3 regions of the Streptomyces sp. NPDC096324 genome follow, and region 1 is predicted to be linked to each of the others. Evidence: riboswitches for the same ligand, from Rfam matches in the RefSeq annotation. Region 1 holds a riboswitch; each other region holds the start of a gene.

The links. A riboswitch is a leader RNA that binds a small molecule or an ion and turns the genes downstream of it on or off. The one in region 1 is predicted to bind cyclic di-AMP.
Positions count from the first base shown of each region.
Region 2: it holds a riboswitch for cyclic di-AMP, as region 1 does, so the genes downstream of both, ACIQ7M_RS31125 (M23 family metallopeptidase) here and ACIQ7M_RS29065 (M23 family metallopeptidase) in region 1, are expected to answer to the same signal.
Region 3: it holds a riboswitch for cyclic di-AMP, as region 1 does, so the genes downstream of both, ACIQ7M_RS17500 (NlpC/P60 family protein) here and ACIQ7M_RS29065 (M23 family metallopeptidase) in region 1, are expected to answer to the same signal.

Region 1 is NZ_JBIWFK010000011.1:124,311-129,137, forward strand. Features, by position in the region: gene ACIQ7M_RS29055 (pitrilysin family protein) at 1-661, shown strand, start outside; gene ACIQ7M_RS29060 (pitrilysin family protein) at 658-2,046, shown strand; cyclic di-AMP (ydaO/yuaA leader) riboswitch at 2,262-2,418, shown strand; gene ACIQ7M_RS29065 (M23 family metallopeptidase) at 2,431-3,198, shown strand; gene ACIQ7M_RS29070 (GntR family transcriptional regulator) at 3,394-4,086, shown strand; gene ACIQ7M_RS29075 (HPr family phosphocarrier protein) at 4,313-4,594, opposite strand; gene ACIQ7M_RS29080 (GNAT family N-acetyltransferase) at 4,771-4,827, shown strand, end outside.
Region 2 is NZ_JBIWFK010000013.1:23,376-28,202, forward strand. Features, by position in the region: gene ACIQ7M_RS31120 (aldo/keto reductase) at 1-419, opposite strand, end outside; gene ACIQ7M_RS31125 (M23 family metallopeptidase) at 552-1,586, opposite strand; cyclic di-AMP (ydaO/yuaA leader) riboswitch at 1,598-1,754, opposite strand; gene ACIQ7M_RS31130 (PP2C family protein-serine/threonine phosphatase) at 1,970-3,037, opposite strand; tRNA gene ACIQ7M_RS31135 (tRNA-Met) at 3,380-3,453, opposite strand; gene ACIQ7M_RS31140 (dihydrofolate reductase family protein) at 3,549-4,691, opposite strand; gene ACIQ7M_RS31145 (MarR family winged helix-turn-helix transcriptional regulator) at 4,772-4,827, shown strand, end outside.
Region 3 is NZ_JBIWFK010000006.1:84,055-88,881, forward strand. Features, by position in the region: gene ACIQ7M_RS17475 (VOC family protein) at 1-211, shown strand, start outside; gene ACIQ7M_RS17480 (beta-glucanase) at 501-1,205, shown strand; gene ACIQ7M_RS17485 (hypothetical protein) at 1,330-1,500, shown strand; gene ACIQ7M_RS17490 (alpha/beta fold hydrolase) at 1,601-2,347, shown strand; gene ACIQ7M_RS17495 (hypothetical protein) at 2,415-2,645, opposite strand; cyclic di-AMP (ydaO/yuaA leader) riboswitch at 3,065-3,236, shown strand; gene ACIQ7M_RS17500 (NlpC/P60 family protein) at 3,244-4,827, shown strand, end outside.

The DNA.
Region 1 (4,827 bases):
CGACGGCAAGCCCGCCCCGCGCGACGGCTCGCTGCCCGAGGTCATCGGTGAGCAGATCCGCGAGGTCGTCGAGGAGGACGTCCCGGCGCGCGCACTGATGGCCGCCTACCGCCTCCCGGAGGACGGCACGCGCGCGTGCGACGCGGCCGACCTGGCGCTCACCGTCCTCGGCGGCGGCGAGTCCTCCCGGCTCTACAACCGGCTCGTACGCCGTGACCGCACCGCCGTCGCGGCCGGGTTCGGCCTGCTGCGGCTCGCCGGAGCGCCCTCCCTGGGATGGCTGGACGTGAAGACGTCCGGTGACGTCGAGGTCCCGGTCATCGAGGCCGCCGTCGACGAGGAGCTCGCCCGGTTCGCCGAGGAGGGCCCCACGGCCGGGGAAATGGAGCGCGCCCAGGCCCAGTTGGAGCGCGAATGGCTCGACCGGCTCGGTACGGTCGCCGGCCGCGCCGACGAACTGTGCCGGTACGCCGTCCTGTTCGGCGACCCGCAGCTCGCCCTGACCGCCGTACAGCGCGTTCTCGACGTCACGGCGGAAGAGGTCCAGGAGGCCGCCAAGGCCCGCCTGCGCCCCGACAACCGCGCGGTGCTCGTCTACGAACCGACCACCGCCGACGCCGCCGACGAGACCGACGAGACCGACGAGGAGGCGGCGAAGTGACCGAGCTCGCCACCATGGACTTCCACCCGCAGCCCCAGGCAGGACAGCCGAAGCCGTGGGCCTTCCCCGCCCCCGAGCGCGGCACCCTGGACAACGGCCTGACCGTGCTGCGGTGCCACCGCCCCGGTCAGCAGGTCGTCGCCGTCGAGGTGATCCTCGCCGCGCCGCTGGACGCCGAGCCGGCGGGCCTGGACGGCATCGCCACGATCATGGCGCGCGCCTTCTCCGAGGGCACCGACAAGCACTCGGCCGAGGACTTCGCCGCCGAGCTGGAGCGCTGCGGCGCCACGCTCGACGCGCACGCCGACCACCCCGGCGTACGCCTGTCTCTCGAGGTGCCCGTCTCGCGCCTGACCAAGGCCCTCGGCCTGCTCGCCGACGCCCTGCGGGCCCCCGCGTTCGCGGACGGCGAGGTCGAGCGGCTGGTGACCAACCGGCTGGACGAGATCCCGCACGAGACGGCGAACCCGGCCCGTCGTGCCGCCAAGGAGCTCTCCAAGGAACTGTTCCCGGCGAGCGCGCGCATGTCGCGCCCCCGCCAGGGCACCGAGGAGACGGTCCAGAACATCGACGCGTCGGGTGTTCGCGCCTTCTACGAGAAGCACGTACGCCCCGCCACGTCCACCGCGGTCGTCGTCGGCGACCTGACCGGTGTCGATCTCGACGAACTGCTCGCCGACACGCTCGGCTCCTGGACCGGCTCGGCCGCCGAGGCGCGCCCCGTGCCGCCGGTGAGCGCCGACGACACCGGCCGCGTGATCATCGTCGACCGCCCCGGAGCCGTCCAGACGCAGCTCCTCATCGGCCGAGTCGGCGCCGACCGGCACGACCGCGTGTGGCCCGCCCAGGTCCTCGGCACCTACTGCCTCGGTGGCACCCTCACCTCGCGCCTGGACCGCGTCCTGCGCGAGGAGAAGGGCTACACCTACGGCGTACGGGCGTTCGGGCAGGTCCTTCGCTCCGCGCCGGACGGCACGGGCGCCGCGATGCTCGCCATCAGCGGATCGGTCGACACCCCCAACACCGGGCCGGCGCTCGACGACCTGTGGAAGGTGCTGCGCACCCTCGCGGCCGAGGGCCTGACCGACACCGAGCGTGATGTCGCCGTGCAGAACCTGGTGGGTGTCGCGCCCCTCAAGTTCGAGACCGCGGCGGCCGTCGCCAGCACGCTCGCGGACCAGGTCGAGCAGCACCTGCCCGACGACTACCAGGCGACGCTCTACCGGCAACTGGCCGCCACCGGCACCGTGGAGGCCACCGCGGCGGCCGTGAGCGCCTTCCCGACGGACCGTCTGGTGACCGTCCTGGTCGGTGATGCCGCACAGATCGCGGACCCGGTGAGGGCCCTCGGAATCGGTGAAGTCACCGTGGTGGCGGCCGAGTAGGACCCGTGCGACGGAAGAGGGCCCTGACGGCTGAAGAGCCGTCAGGGCCCTCCCTTTTCCGGATAGCGGTCCCAAGATGTCCGTATTCGTACGGCGGTTGCCCTTCTGCCCTGTGGGATGCGTTACAAAAATCGTGATCCGTTTGTTGTTCGAAAGTCACCCCGTTTAGCGTCGGTGCGGCTGTTCGTCACGCAGTGCGCCGCGCCCGCGGCACCGGACAGTCATCGCCGAGTCCCCATGGCGCGAGCCAAGGGAGCCGGGGACCCACGCAGTCCCTGGGGTGAATCGGACGCCCTCTCCGGAGGGAGCCCGTAGGAGACCTTCCTGCTCCGAACCCGTCAGCTAACCCGGTAGGCGAGAGGGAAGGAAAGGATCAGCCCCTACATGGCGTTCACCTGTGGCACCGGCAAGCATCGTCGTACGAGCAGCCGGGTGCACAGCACCACCACGACCGCCGTCGGGGTCGCGGCGCTCACCACCACCGGTGTGATCGGAACCCTGGCCGCCCCCGCGTTCGCCGCGGAAGCCTCCGTCGAGCAGGCCGGGCTCACCCAGGCCGTCACCCTCAATGACACGGTCGCCGACCAGATCGACGCCCAGGCCTTCGCGCAGCAGCGCGCCGCCGACGAGGCCGCCGCGCGCAAGCAGGCCGAGCAGACCGCCCGCAAGCAGGCCGCCGAGCAGGCGTCGAAGCTCCGCGAGGCCAAGGAGCGCGCCGCCCGCGAGGCCGAGCGCAAGCGCCTGAACACGTTCGTCATGCCGATCACCGGTTCGTACGTCTCCACCGGCTACCAGGCCAGCAGCGCCCTCTGGTCCTCCGGCAGCCACACCGGCGTCGACTTCCACGCCGCCTCCGGCACCTCGGTCCACGCCGTCGGCTCCGGCACCGTCGTCACGGCCGGCTGGGGCGGCGCCTACGGCAATCAAGTCGTGATCAAGATGCACGACGGCACGTACACCATGTACGGCCACCTGTCGTCCATCGGGGTGTCCGTGGGGCAGGCCGTCACTCCGGGGCAGCAGCTCGGCCTCTCCGGGGACACCGGCAACACCACGGGGCCGCACCTCCACTTCGAGGCGCGTACGACCGCGGAGTACGGCTCGGACATCGACCCGGTCGCCTACCTGCGCTCGCACGGCGTCAACGTCTGACGACCGCTTCGCGGCTTCCCACCGCTTTTGATGCCCCGGCTCACCGAGCCGGGGCATCGTCGTTTCCGGATGCCGTCTGTCCAAAAAATATCCATGGATTCAAGCCCGCCATCGGAAATTCAGGCTTCCTGCAATAGAGTCACTGAACAAGCGTCAATCGACGGCGTTTCACGGGGATTGAAGCGGAGGTCGGTCATGCGCATTCCGGCACACTCGGTGTGCACGGCGATCCGTGACGACATCGTCGCGGGTGTCTACGAGCGCGGCGGCCGGCTCACCGAGGAACTGCTCGCACGCCGCTACGGCGTCTCGCGCGTCCCCGTTCGCGAGGCTCTGCGCACGCTGGAGGCGGAGGGCTTCGTGGTCACCCGCCGGCACGCGGGCGCCTGTGTCGCGGAGCCCACCGAGCTGGAGGCCGCGGACCTCCTGGAGATGCGCATGCTGCTGGAGCCGCTGGGGGCCGCGCGGGCCGCGCAGCGGCGCACGGAGGCCCACCTGAAGGTGCTGCGGGGTCTGGTCCGGCTGGGGCAGGAGCGTTCCAGGCGTGGCCACAGCGAGGATCTGCGCTCGCTGGGCGGCTGGTTCCACGAGACGCTGGCGCAGGCGTCCGGCAGCCCCGCGCTGACCTCGACGCTCGCCCAGCTTCGCCACAAGATCGCCTGGATGTACTCGGTGGAGGCGCCGGCCGACCCCGCGGAGTCCTGGGCGGAGCACGGCGGCATCGTGGACGCGGTCGCCCGGGGGGACAGTGAGCGGGCCCGCGCGATCACGGCCCTGCACACCGAGCGCGCCACGGCCGCGCACCGGCTCCGATTCCCCGGAGGCGAACGGCCGGACCGTGTGAGAACTTCGCAACATCCCGTAAACATGACGGGCCCGCGTCATTAACACAGGCACCGTATACAAAGAGGGATATTCGGCGGGGGCTCATTTCTGATGCCCTTTTATTCGCGTGTCCGGAATTCCGGTGCGCGCCATTTCCGCGGCCGCGGCGCGAGGCGTGCGTGACACCGGGGGAATGTGCGGGCGAGGCCACGGAAAACGGCCGGGCCGCGCCACCCGGAGAATGGGTGGCGCGGCCCGGCCGTGCGTGTCCGACTGCCCTGGGGCGGGATCAGACGGTCTCGGGGAGCTCGTCGAGCCCCTCGGCGACCAGCTTCGCCAGACGGTCGAGGGCGACGTCCGCGCCGTCGGCGTCCGACGAGAGGACGATCTCCTCGCCACCCTGGGCGCCCAGGCCGAGGACCGCGAGCATGGAGGCCGCGTTGACGGGGTCGCCGTCGGCCTTCGCGATCGTCACGGGGATGCCGGAAGCCGTGGTGGCCCGGACGAAGATGGAGGCGGGGCGGGCGTGGAGGCCCTCGGTCCAGCCGACGTTGACGCGGCGCTCAGCCATGAGATGCTGCCCTTCGGGTGTTCAGGGTTGTCTAGACCATTGTTCCATATCGCGAGGCGTGCCCGGACGGCCCCGGGCACCACCCGCCGCGGTGCCGGTTCGAAGACCCGTGCCGACGCCCGTCGTCCTCAGACTGCCCCGCGCCGTTGTCGTACGCGAGCCGTACTCTGGGGCCCATGCAGACCTCGTCGGACCGGCACGAGTACCCAGCCCACTGGGAGGCCGACGTGGTG
Region 2 (4,827 bases), on a different contig from region 1:
AGGGCGCCGATGATCTCCTCGACCGGCACCTCCGGCTTGTCGAAGTGCGTGTAGTAGAGGTCGATGTGGTCGGTGCCCAGGCGGCGCAGCGACGCGTCGGCCGCGGCCTTGATGTTGGCACCGGACAGGCCCGGGTACGCGGGGTGCTGGCTGACCTTGGTGGCGACCACGATGTCCGCGCGGTTGCCGCGGCTCTTCAGCCACTTGCCGATGACGGTCTCGGACTCGCCGCCCTCGTTGCCCTCGACCCAGGCCGAATAGGAGTCGGCCGTGTCGAGGAAGTTGCCGCCGGCGGCGGCGTAGGCGTCGAGCACGGCGAAGGACCGGGTCTCGTCGGCCGTCCAGCCGAAGACGTTGCCCCCGAGGGAGAGCGGGAAGACCTCGAGGTCGGACGAACCGAGCTTGCGAAGGGAAGTCATGTAGGGCCACAACGCCCGTACCGGATGGATGTATTCCACACGCACTGGGTATGGTGCGCCGCCGTCCGCGCCCGGACGACCAACAGCCCTGACGTCGGGGGGGTTGACGTCAGGGCTGCCGGAGATCGGAGGTCAGGGGTTGATGCCCTTGCTCTGGAGCCACGCCATCGGGTCGATGCCGGTGGCGGCGCCGCCGGGGTGCACCTCGAGGTGCAGGTGCGGCCCGGTGACGTTGCCCGTGGCGCCCACGCGTCCGATGACATCGCCCGTGGCGACCTTCTGGCCGACGGTGACGCTGATCGACGACTGGTGGCAGAACCAGAGTTCCGTACCGTCGTCGAGGGTGAGGATCGTGCGGTAGCCGTACGAGCCGGCCCAGCCGGCCTCGGTGATGGTGCCGCTGTGGATCGCCTTGATCAGCGTGCCGGTGGGCGCCGCGAAGTCGAGTCCGGTGTGGTAGCCGGAGGACCACATGGAGCCGGCCTCACCGAAGCGCGAGGTCAGTGTGTACGACGAGGTCGGCAGCGAGTAGCTCTTGGCGAGCTCGGCGAGGCGCGCGGCCTCGGCCTTCTGCTTGGCCGCCTCCTCCGCCTTCTGCTTCGCGGCGGTTTCCTTGGCCTCGGCCTCGTCCTGCTGCTTGGCGGCGGCCTGGACTGCCTTCTGCGCGGCGGCGGTCTGGACGGCCTTCTGCGTGGCGGTGTCGGCCTGGTTCTGCTGCGACTGGGCCTGCGCCATGATGCGGTCGCGCAGCGCCTCACCGGCGTCGGTGCTGCCCTGGGCCGCGTCGGCGCTGGTCAGACCGGCGGTGGTGAGCGGAGTCGTGGAGCCCTTGGGGGTGCTGGATCCGCCGTCCGATATCAGGGCCTTGGCCGACGCGGTGACCGACGACAGGTCGGGCAGCGAGATCGAGACGGGCGCCTTGCCCGGAGCGGCGCTGGCGATGCCACCACCACCGACGGCGGCTATGACACCGACGCCGAGAACCGTGGAGCTGCGGGCGAGTCCTCCGCCGCGCTGCTTGCCCGTGCGGTGCCGGCCGCGGACGGGAGCGAGGGAATCCGCTGTGGGGTTCCACTCCTCCCAGGGTCCCTCGTCCTTGCCATAGCCGAAGGTGTGGGCTTCGTTCGGCGCGAACGAGGTTGGCTGAGCGGGCCGGTTGGACGCCACCTGGGCGCACTCCTTTCCTTCCTTGCCGCCTACCGGGTTAGCTGACGGGTTCGGAGCAGGAAGGTCTCCTACGCGCGTACGGCCACCGTGCTTCCACGGCGGAATACGCTCGATTCACCCCACGAGTTGGTTCCCCGGTTCCCTTGCGGGATTCGGCGCGTGCGCACGGAGCCGCCTCTTGTGACGGTTGTGACGACCGCGCTGCGTTATCGAACGTTAATAGACCCGGGCACCGAATTCCAAGCTGTTCCGACTGATCATTAACGCCACTTGGCCAGGACTTTGGGGTCATGGACGATGAAAAACGGGCGAGTTGACCGCATGCCGCTTGCACGAATTTCCCTGACGGTGCGTCAGTCGTTATGCGGAGGGATACGGTCCGATCACTGGTCGTGACGCCGGACGGCGAGCAGCGCCATGTCGTCCGTCAGCGGGCCGCCCGTGTGCTCGCGGGCCGCCTCGAAGAGAGCGGTCAGCAACGCGTCGGGGCCGGGGAAGACCCGTCCGGCCAGCCAGGCGGCCGGATCGAAGAACTCCCCTCGCGCGTCGCGGGCCTCGGACAGTCCGTCGGTGTGCAGGAGCAGCGTCGCCCCGCGCGGAAATCCCTCCCGCAGCGTCGGGGCGGGCAGGCTTCCCAGTTCGCTCATCCCGAGGGGCAGCGCGAAGGACTCGGCGGAGAGGATGACGAGCGTGCCGTCGGGACGCAGCAGCAGGGGCGGCGGATGGCCGCGGTTGACGACGTGTACGACGTCCTCGCCCCGCGGGATCTCGGCGAGGACGGCGGTCGTGAACCCCTCGACCGCGTCGACGCTGTCGCGCCGGGTGCCCGCGCGTGTCAGCGCCCGCTCCAGGCGCTCCGCGACTCCCCCCAGGGTCGCCTCCCGCTCGGCCGCCTCCCCGAACGCCCCGACCACCGTCGCGACGGCGGCCACCGCGGTCATCCCCTTCCCCCGTACGTCCCCGACGACCAGCCGCACGCCGTACGGGGAGTCCTGCACCGCGTACAGGTCCCCGCCGATGAACGCGTCCTCCTGCGCCGCCTCGTACCGGGCCGCGACGTCGAGCCCGGCGATCCGCGCCTCGGGCTCGGGCAGCACGGCGCGCTGCGCGAACTCGGCGATCTCCCGGACGGAGGCGAGCCGTTCGTCGCCGCGCCGGACCACGGTGTTGATGAGGACGGCGAGGACGGCGGCCGTCGTCACGGTGACCACCTCGGTGACCGCGTCGACCTGGAGGACGATGCCGAGCACACAGTGCGTCACGAGGACCGCGCCCACGGCGAGGACGCCGGCGAGAACGGTTCCGCGCAGCGAGTAGAAGGGCGCGGCGACCAGGGGCGCGGCCGCGAACAAGGGGGCGGCGGTGAATTCCGACGGGGTGAAGTAGTCGTAGACGATCCCGGCGGCGACGAGCAGCACGGGCAGGGCCCGGACGAAGGCGCGCGCCCACACGATCCGGCGCGGGTGCGCCGGCGCCGGACCGGGCGACGGGCGACTCCCGGGCCCGTGGACACCGCGGGACGGCCGCCCGGCCCGGTCAGGAAACTGTCCGGTCCGCCGCTCACCTCCTGGCTGCCCCACCCGTCCAGAAGAACCGGCGCGGAGGCGGCGGGCGACCCCTGTGGCCCGACCGGGGGAGAAAGGCACCGCCCGAGAAGGGCACCCCCCGCCGGAACGGAACCGGCCGGGGAAGGACGGCCGGAGAAAGGCGGGCGGAGACGCCGGGCAAAAGGCGCCGGGACAAACACCAAGGGCCGGAACTCGTAAATCCGAGTTCCGGCCCTTGGCCTTGAGTAGCGGGGACAGGATTTGAACCTGCGACCTCTGGGTTATGAGCCCAGCGAGCTACCGAGCTGCTCCACCCCGCGTCGTTGAAACCAGTGTACGCCATCCGCGGGACCCGAAGCACACCCGTTCAAACCCGCCCCTCCGGCGCCGCCGGCACCCGGCTTCTCCCCGGCTTCTACCGGGCCGCCAGATGCCGGTTGGGGGCCTCGGCGCGGTCCGCGTACTCGGGAAGGACGACGACCTCGGCGCCCGCGGCGGCGAGGAGTCCGTTCCCGTCGGCGTCCGTGACGAAGGTGTCGGGCTCGCGCCAGGCGGTGACGACCCGCCGTACACCGGCGTCGAGGATGAGCCGGGCGCACGGCGCGGGCCGGGAGGCGCGGTGGGCGCACGGTTCCAGGCTGCTGTAGACGGTGGCGGCGGCCAGCCGGGGATCGGCCGGGTCGATCTTGGCGAGGGCGGCCTCCTCGGCGTGCACGACGGAATCGCCGCCCTCGCGGGAGTGCCCGCGGGCCAGCTCGGTCCCGTCGGCCGCGACCACCACGGCGCCCACGCTGAACGCGGTCTTCGAGGGCGGGCACAGCTCCGCCAGCTCGCAGGCGAGCTCCAGCCACCGCCGGTCGGCGGCGGAGGCGAGCGGGCCGGTGCCGGGCGCGGTGGGGACGTACCGGATGAGCACGACGTCGCCGACGGGCCGGGTCTCCACCATCCGCATCCGGCCCAGGGGGTACTCCCCGGTCCCGAACAGCCGCGGCGCGTCCGGCTGCCCGACGAAGAGGGGGGCGACGGCGAGCTGCAGTTCGTCGGCGAGCTGCTCGCGCACGAGCTGGGTGTGGACCTTGCCGCCGCCTTCGACCATGAGGCGGCGTACCCCCCGTACGTCGTGAAGGTGTTCCAGCAGCACCCGCCAGTCGAGCCGGGGGCCGGTCGGGACGACGTCGACGCCGACGAGGCCGTCGAGCGCGGCGGCGGCTCGCGACGCGCCCTCGTCCGTCGTGTAGACGACCTTCTCGCCGCCGGTGTGCCAGAACTGCGCCCGCGGGTCGAGCTCTCCTGAACCGCTGACGGTGACCTTCAGCGGGTACTCGGGACGGCCGCCGGCGACCCGGGCCGCACGCCGTTCGGCGGAATTGACCAGGAGCCGCGGGTTGTCCGTGCGCAGCGTGCCCGCGCCCACCAGGATCGCGTCGCTGGACGCCCGCACCTCGTCGACCCGGTCGAAGTCGGCCGGGCCCGAGAGCAGCAGCCGCTCGGGGCCGGTGTCGTCCAGGAAGCCGTCGAGGGAGACGGCGGCGGACAGCAGGACGTAGGGACGGGGCATCGGGACGCATCCTCCGGTCGCACGCGCGCGGGAATCCGAGCGCAGTGGTTCAAGTTTTAAACAATACCTAGACTGGTCTCATGACGACCCGCTGGCTCTCCGCCGCCGAACAGCGCGCCTGGCGCTCGTACATCTC
Region 3 (4,827 bases), on a different contig from region 1:
GGACATCCAGATGCAGCACTATGCGTTCCTGATCGACGACGAACTGTTCGACCGCGCGTACCGACGGCTCCGCGCCGACGGCGTCGAGCACTGGGCCGACCCGCAGATGCGGCGCCCGGGGGAGATCAACGACGAACACGGCGGCCGTGGGGTCTACTTCAAGGACCCGGCCGGCCACGCCATCGAGTTGATCACCCGCCCGTACCTGTAACCGGACGGAGCCCGGTCGGGGCCGCGTCATGCGGCGCCCGGCCGGGCAGCCCGGCCGAACCGGTCGGTGGTGGGTGGAGCGTGTGTCGCGATGCGATCCGCATTCGCGCGGGGCGCGGGGCGCAGGCGCAGGCGTCAGCGAGCGGTACGCGACAGGTGCCGCGCGCCGGAGTACGACCGGTTCACCCCGATGGGTTGTTTTGTGGCGGGTTGGGACGAACAGGGCGTGGATGTCGCAGGCTTGGGGAGAACCTGGACGTTCGCGAAACGCCGTCATCGAGGAGTGCCGCGTGTCCGATGTCGTCTTCACGGCGGATTTCGCCTCGACTCGCCAATGGGTCGCGGGCCATTCCTGGGCCTATCCCGACGGCGGTCCGGTCAACCCGGACGACGGCAAACTCGACCATCTGGTCACCGACCCGTCCTACAGCCGGACAGGCCGCTTCCGGGCGACCCGGCGTCCGGACGGCGACTGGGACGCGGGCCTGCTCACCACCGAGGGCAGCGCGGACGGGTTCATGGTCCGCACGGGCGACGTGCTGGAGGCACGGGTCAAGCTGCCGACGGTGACGGGGGCCTGGCCGGCGATCTGGACGTGGCGGGACGGCGGTCAGGAGATCGACGTCTTCGAGTACCACCCCGACAACCCCGACCTGCTGGAACTGTCCAACCACGTACGCAACACCCACCGCTACTACCGGAACCACGCCATCCAGCCGGGTGCCTGGGTCGACCTCGTGGTCGAGCTCGGCGCCCTCCGTGTCGTGTGGTGGGTCAACGGCGTCCGGGCCTTCGACGACCGGCGCGGAGTGGGCAGATCCTGGCACGCCTATCTCATCGTCAACCTCTCCGTCTGCGCGGGGCGTTACCACCCACCGCCGCCTCCCGAGGCCTCCGAGATGGACTTCGAGGTGGCCCGGCTGGCGGTCCGCAGGCCCCCGGTCGGCAGACCGTTCCCCGCGGCGGAGGAGTACGAGGCCGACGTCCTCGACTGACGCCGGAGCGGGGCCTCGGCAGATGCAGCCGGGCAGGTGCATCCGCCGGGGCCCTCGGCGCGGAAGTACGGCATCAGAAGCGACGCCGCGCCCGTGCGCGTCGCACCGACGGGTGCCGAGGGCCATGCCGAATCCGAAACCGGGGGACGCCCCCGAGTCCGCCTACGTCAGTCACGTCGGCAACTGCCGCACGTGCCAACGGGAGTCGGGACGCTGCCCGCAGGCGGCCCGCCTCTGGCGTTTCTACCAGGAATGGCGCAATGGCTACCGCGCGCGGCCCGAGCCCACGGAGTGAGCCACGGACTGAGCTTGGGGCGGGTCCGTGGCCGGTGAGACGATCCTCCTCACGGTCCGGTGCGAGGCATGGACGAAGCGCGGGTGGGTGGAGAGGTGTCATGCGAGGTTCTGTGCGGATGTCCGCCGACGATGTGTCCCGGTCCGGGGAGGCCGGCGCCTCCGTGGCGCTGCGGCCCTGCCGCGCCCCTCGTCGGGACGGGGAACCGGCGCGTGCGGCCGTACTGATCCTTCACGGCGGCACCGCCGACAGCAAGGCCCCGTTGCGGCCGTGGAACCTGGCACGCGCCCGGATGCGGCCGTTCGTCCGCTCCGTGACACGGGCCCTGCCGGACGAGGGCACGTTCGTCGGGCAGGTGCGCTACCGCCACCGGGGATGGAACGGCGTGGACGCGGACCCCGTCGCCGACGTTCTGCTGGCACTGGACGAACTCGCCGCTCTGGTGGGGGACGTGCCGGTCGTGCTCGTGGGCCACTCCATGGGCGGGCGCGCCGCTCTGCGGGCCGCGGCCGCACCCCAGGTCCGGGCCGTGGTGGCACTGGCGCCGTGGTGCCCGGAGGGTGAGCCGGTGGCCCACCTCCGGGACAAACGCGTGATCGTGCTGCACGGAGACCGGGACCGCATCACCGACCCCGTGGAGTCGTTCGCCCTCGTCCGCCGGGCCGCGGAGGCGGGTTCCTCCGCGAGCGCCGTGCGGGTCGCCGGCGGAGACCACGCGATGCTCCGCCGCGCGCGGACCTGGCATCGGACCACGGGCGCGACGGTCGCCGAGCTGGTGACCCGGATCGGCGGTGGACTCGACCCGCTCCCCGCCGAACGGCCGGGCGGAGAGCCCGGCGTTCTCTAGCCCGTCCCGGGCGTCGCCGGGCGGGTGAGGCCTCGCGGACACGCCCCGGACGTCCTGGGGTCGGCCGTCAGGAGCCCGGTGTGTCGAGTCGGTCGTCGGGGTCGGGGGTGGGGGAGAAGGCGCGGCGCTTACCGGACGCCGGTCGTGCGGCGGACGAGGGAAGCGGGGCGCCCGTCGACGGATCCCAGCTCAGGATCCACTCGAAGTCGCGTTGCAGCCGACGTGCTTCGCTTCGCACGAGTGTCGGTATGTCACCGCGTTCGGAGATCAGTTGGGCATAGATCGGCGCATCGTGCACGTGGGGATCCTCGACTCGCTCTCGTGGTCTGACGTGCTTCGACGGTACGGCCGACGGGTGGTCGCAGCGGTGATCCGGTCAGCTCGGCCAGAACCGGTCAAGGTGTGACCAATGGGCGCCGTCGATGTCGAACGACACGCCAGGGAACGCCAGTTCTGTGCACACTTTCGACACATCAGGGTTGGCTGGACGTGTGAGCCGCGGCTCCGGACCGGGTGCCGGCCTCGAATGTGCCAACGGCCGTGCTCAGCCGCCTTTTCGAGTACGGCCCGTGTCCTCACGGTCGCGCTGCGGGGTGGTGCGATGAAGGTCACGAAAACGTATCGGACATCTGGGGCGTGGATCTTCACATCGGGTGCACACCATCGCTAAGTTGGCGACCAGGCCGCCCGACTCCCTCCGGCGAAGCTCGCCGGGCGGTGCGGCCTCCGCCGAGTCCTGCCTGTCCTCGTGGCAGCGGGAGCCGGGGACCCACCGAACCTGGGGTGAATCGGTCAACTGCCTTTCGGGGCAGGGGCCGTAGGGCATACCTTCCGGAATCGTCCGCCCGAACCCGACAGCTAACCCGGTAGGCGGACGACGGAAGGAGCACCCCTCCATGGCGCCGGAACGCACCCCGCCCAGCGGCGAAGAAGTCGCCCGACGACTCTCGTCCCTCTACGACCAGGCGGAGCTCGCCACCGGTAACTTCAACGGGACCCGCGCCCTGGCGAACTCCAACCGCAGGCCGGGCCGACGGAACGCCGGTCAGGGGAGCGGAGTCTCCGACGCGGCCCAGGACGACCTGATGCGCCAGTGGTTCGACGGGGCGCGTTCCCGGTTCGGGCCCTCGGCTCCGGCCGCGCTTCCGGCCGACAGGCAGCCGGAGCGTGGCGGCGCGGCCGTCCGTCCGAAGGCGGGTGCGAAGGGGTCCAAGGGCTCCTCGTCGGACCTTCCGACGATCTACGAGCTGGAACAACTCGTACGTCCTGTGGCCGAGTTGACGGCTGCCCCGGTGCTGGAGCTGACCGCCGGTCCGGCTTCGGAGCCGGGTGCGCGGCCCGCGCTGGAACTGACCGCCGGTCCGGTGGCCGCGCTCCCGGCCGGCGGTGCCACGGCGGCGCCGGGATCCGATGTGGTGGTCCGTGCGGGGCTTCGCGCGGGGGCCGTTCCGGCCGCCGCGTCGCAGCAGTCCTCGCCGCACGTCAAGAAGCAGAGCGCCCGGCGCAAGCTCGCCGTCGCGCGGGAGCTGATGGCGCGGCACATGGCACGGCAGGGCATGCCCGTGGCGCAGATGCCGGCCATCGAGTACCAGCCGACGGCCCCGCAGACCGGTTCGTTCCCGGCGGTCGGTCAGACCGGCTCGTTCCCCTCGGTCGGTCAGACGGGTTCCTTCCCGTCCGTCGCCCAGACCGGTACCTTCCCGTCCGTCGCCCAGACTGGTTCGTTCGCTTCGCCCGCTCAGCCCACCGCGTTCCCGGCGGCTCCGCAGACGGCCGCGTTCCCGTCCGCCGCCCAGACGGGCACGTTCCCCTCGGTCGCCCAGACCGGTACCTTCCCGCAGGTCGGCCAGACGGGTTCGTTCCCGTCGGTCGCTCAGCCCACGGCTTTCCCGGCGGCTCCGCAGACCGCAGCGTTCCCGTCCGCGGCTCGGACGGGCACCTTCCCGTCCGTCGGTCAGACGGGCTCCTTCCCGTCCGCCGCGCAGACCGGTGCGTTCCAGGCCGCGCCCCAGCCGACGCCGTACGAGGTCGTGCCCGAGGTCTTCGACACGGGCTCCATGCCCCGGGCGTACGAGCCGGCGCCGCCGGCCGCCCAGCCCAAGGCGGTCATCCTGCCCCGCGGGTACGAAGCGCCCGCCCCGGCCCCCGAGTACACGTCGGTGCTCCTGCCGCTCTCGTACGAGAAGCCGACGCGTCCCAGCGGGTACCAGCCTGCCCCGATGCCCCCGATGAGCGAGCCGGTGCCGCAGCCTCCGGCGTACGAGCCGGCCCCGCCCTCCGCCGCCTATCAGCCGGCGCCGATGCCTCCGGTGAGCGAGCCGGTGCCGCAGCAGCCCGCGTACGAGGCCGCGCCGGGTCCGGCCGCCTATCAGTCGGCGCCGATGCCCCCCGCGAACCAGCCGGCGCCCCCGTCGGCCGACGACGCCTGGCGGCAGTCGTTGCGGCCCAGCGGCAACCAGCAGGCGTGGCCCGCCGCTCCC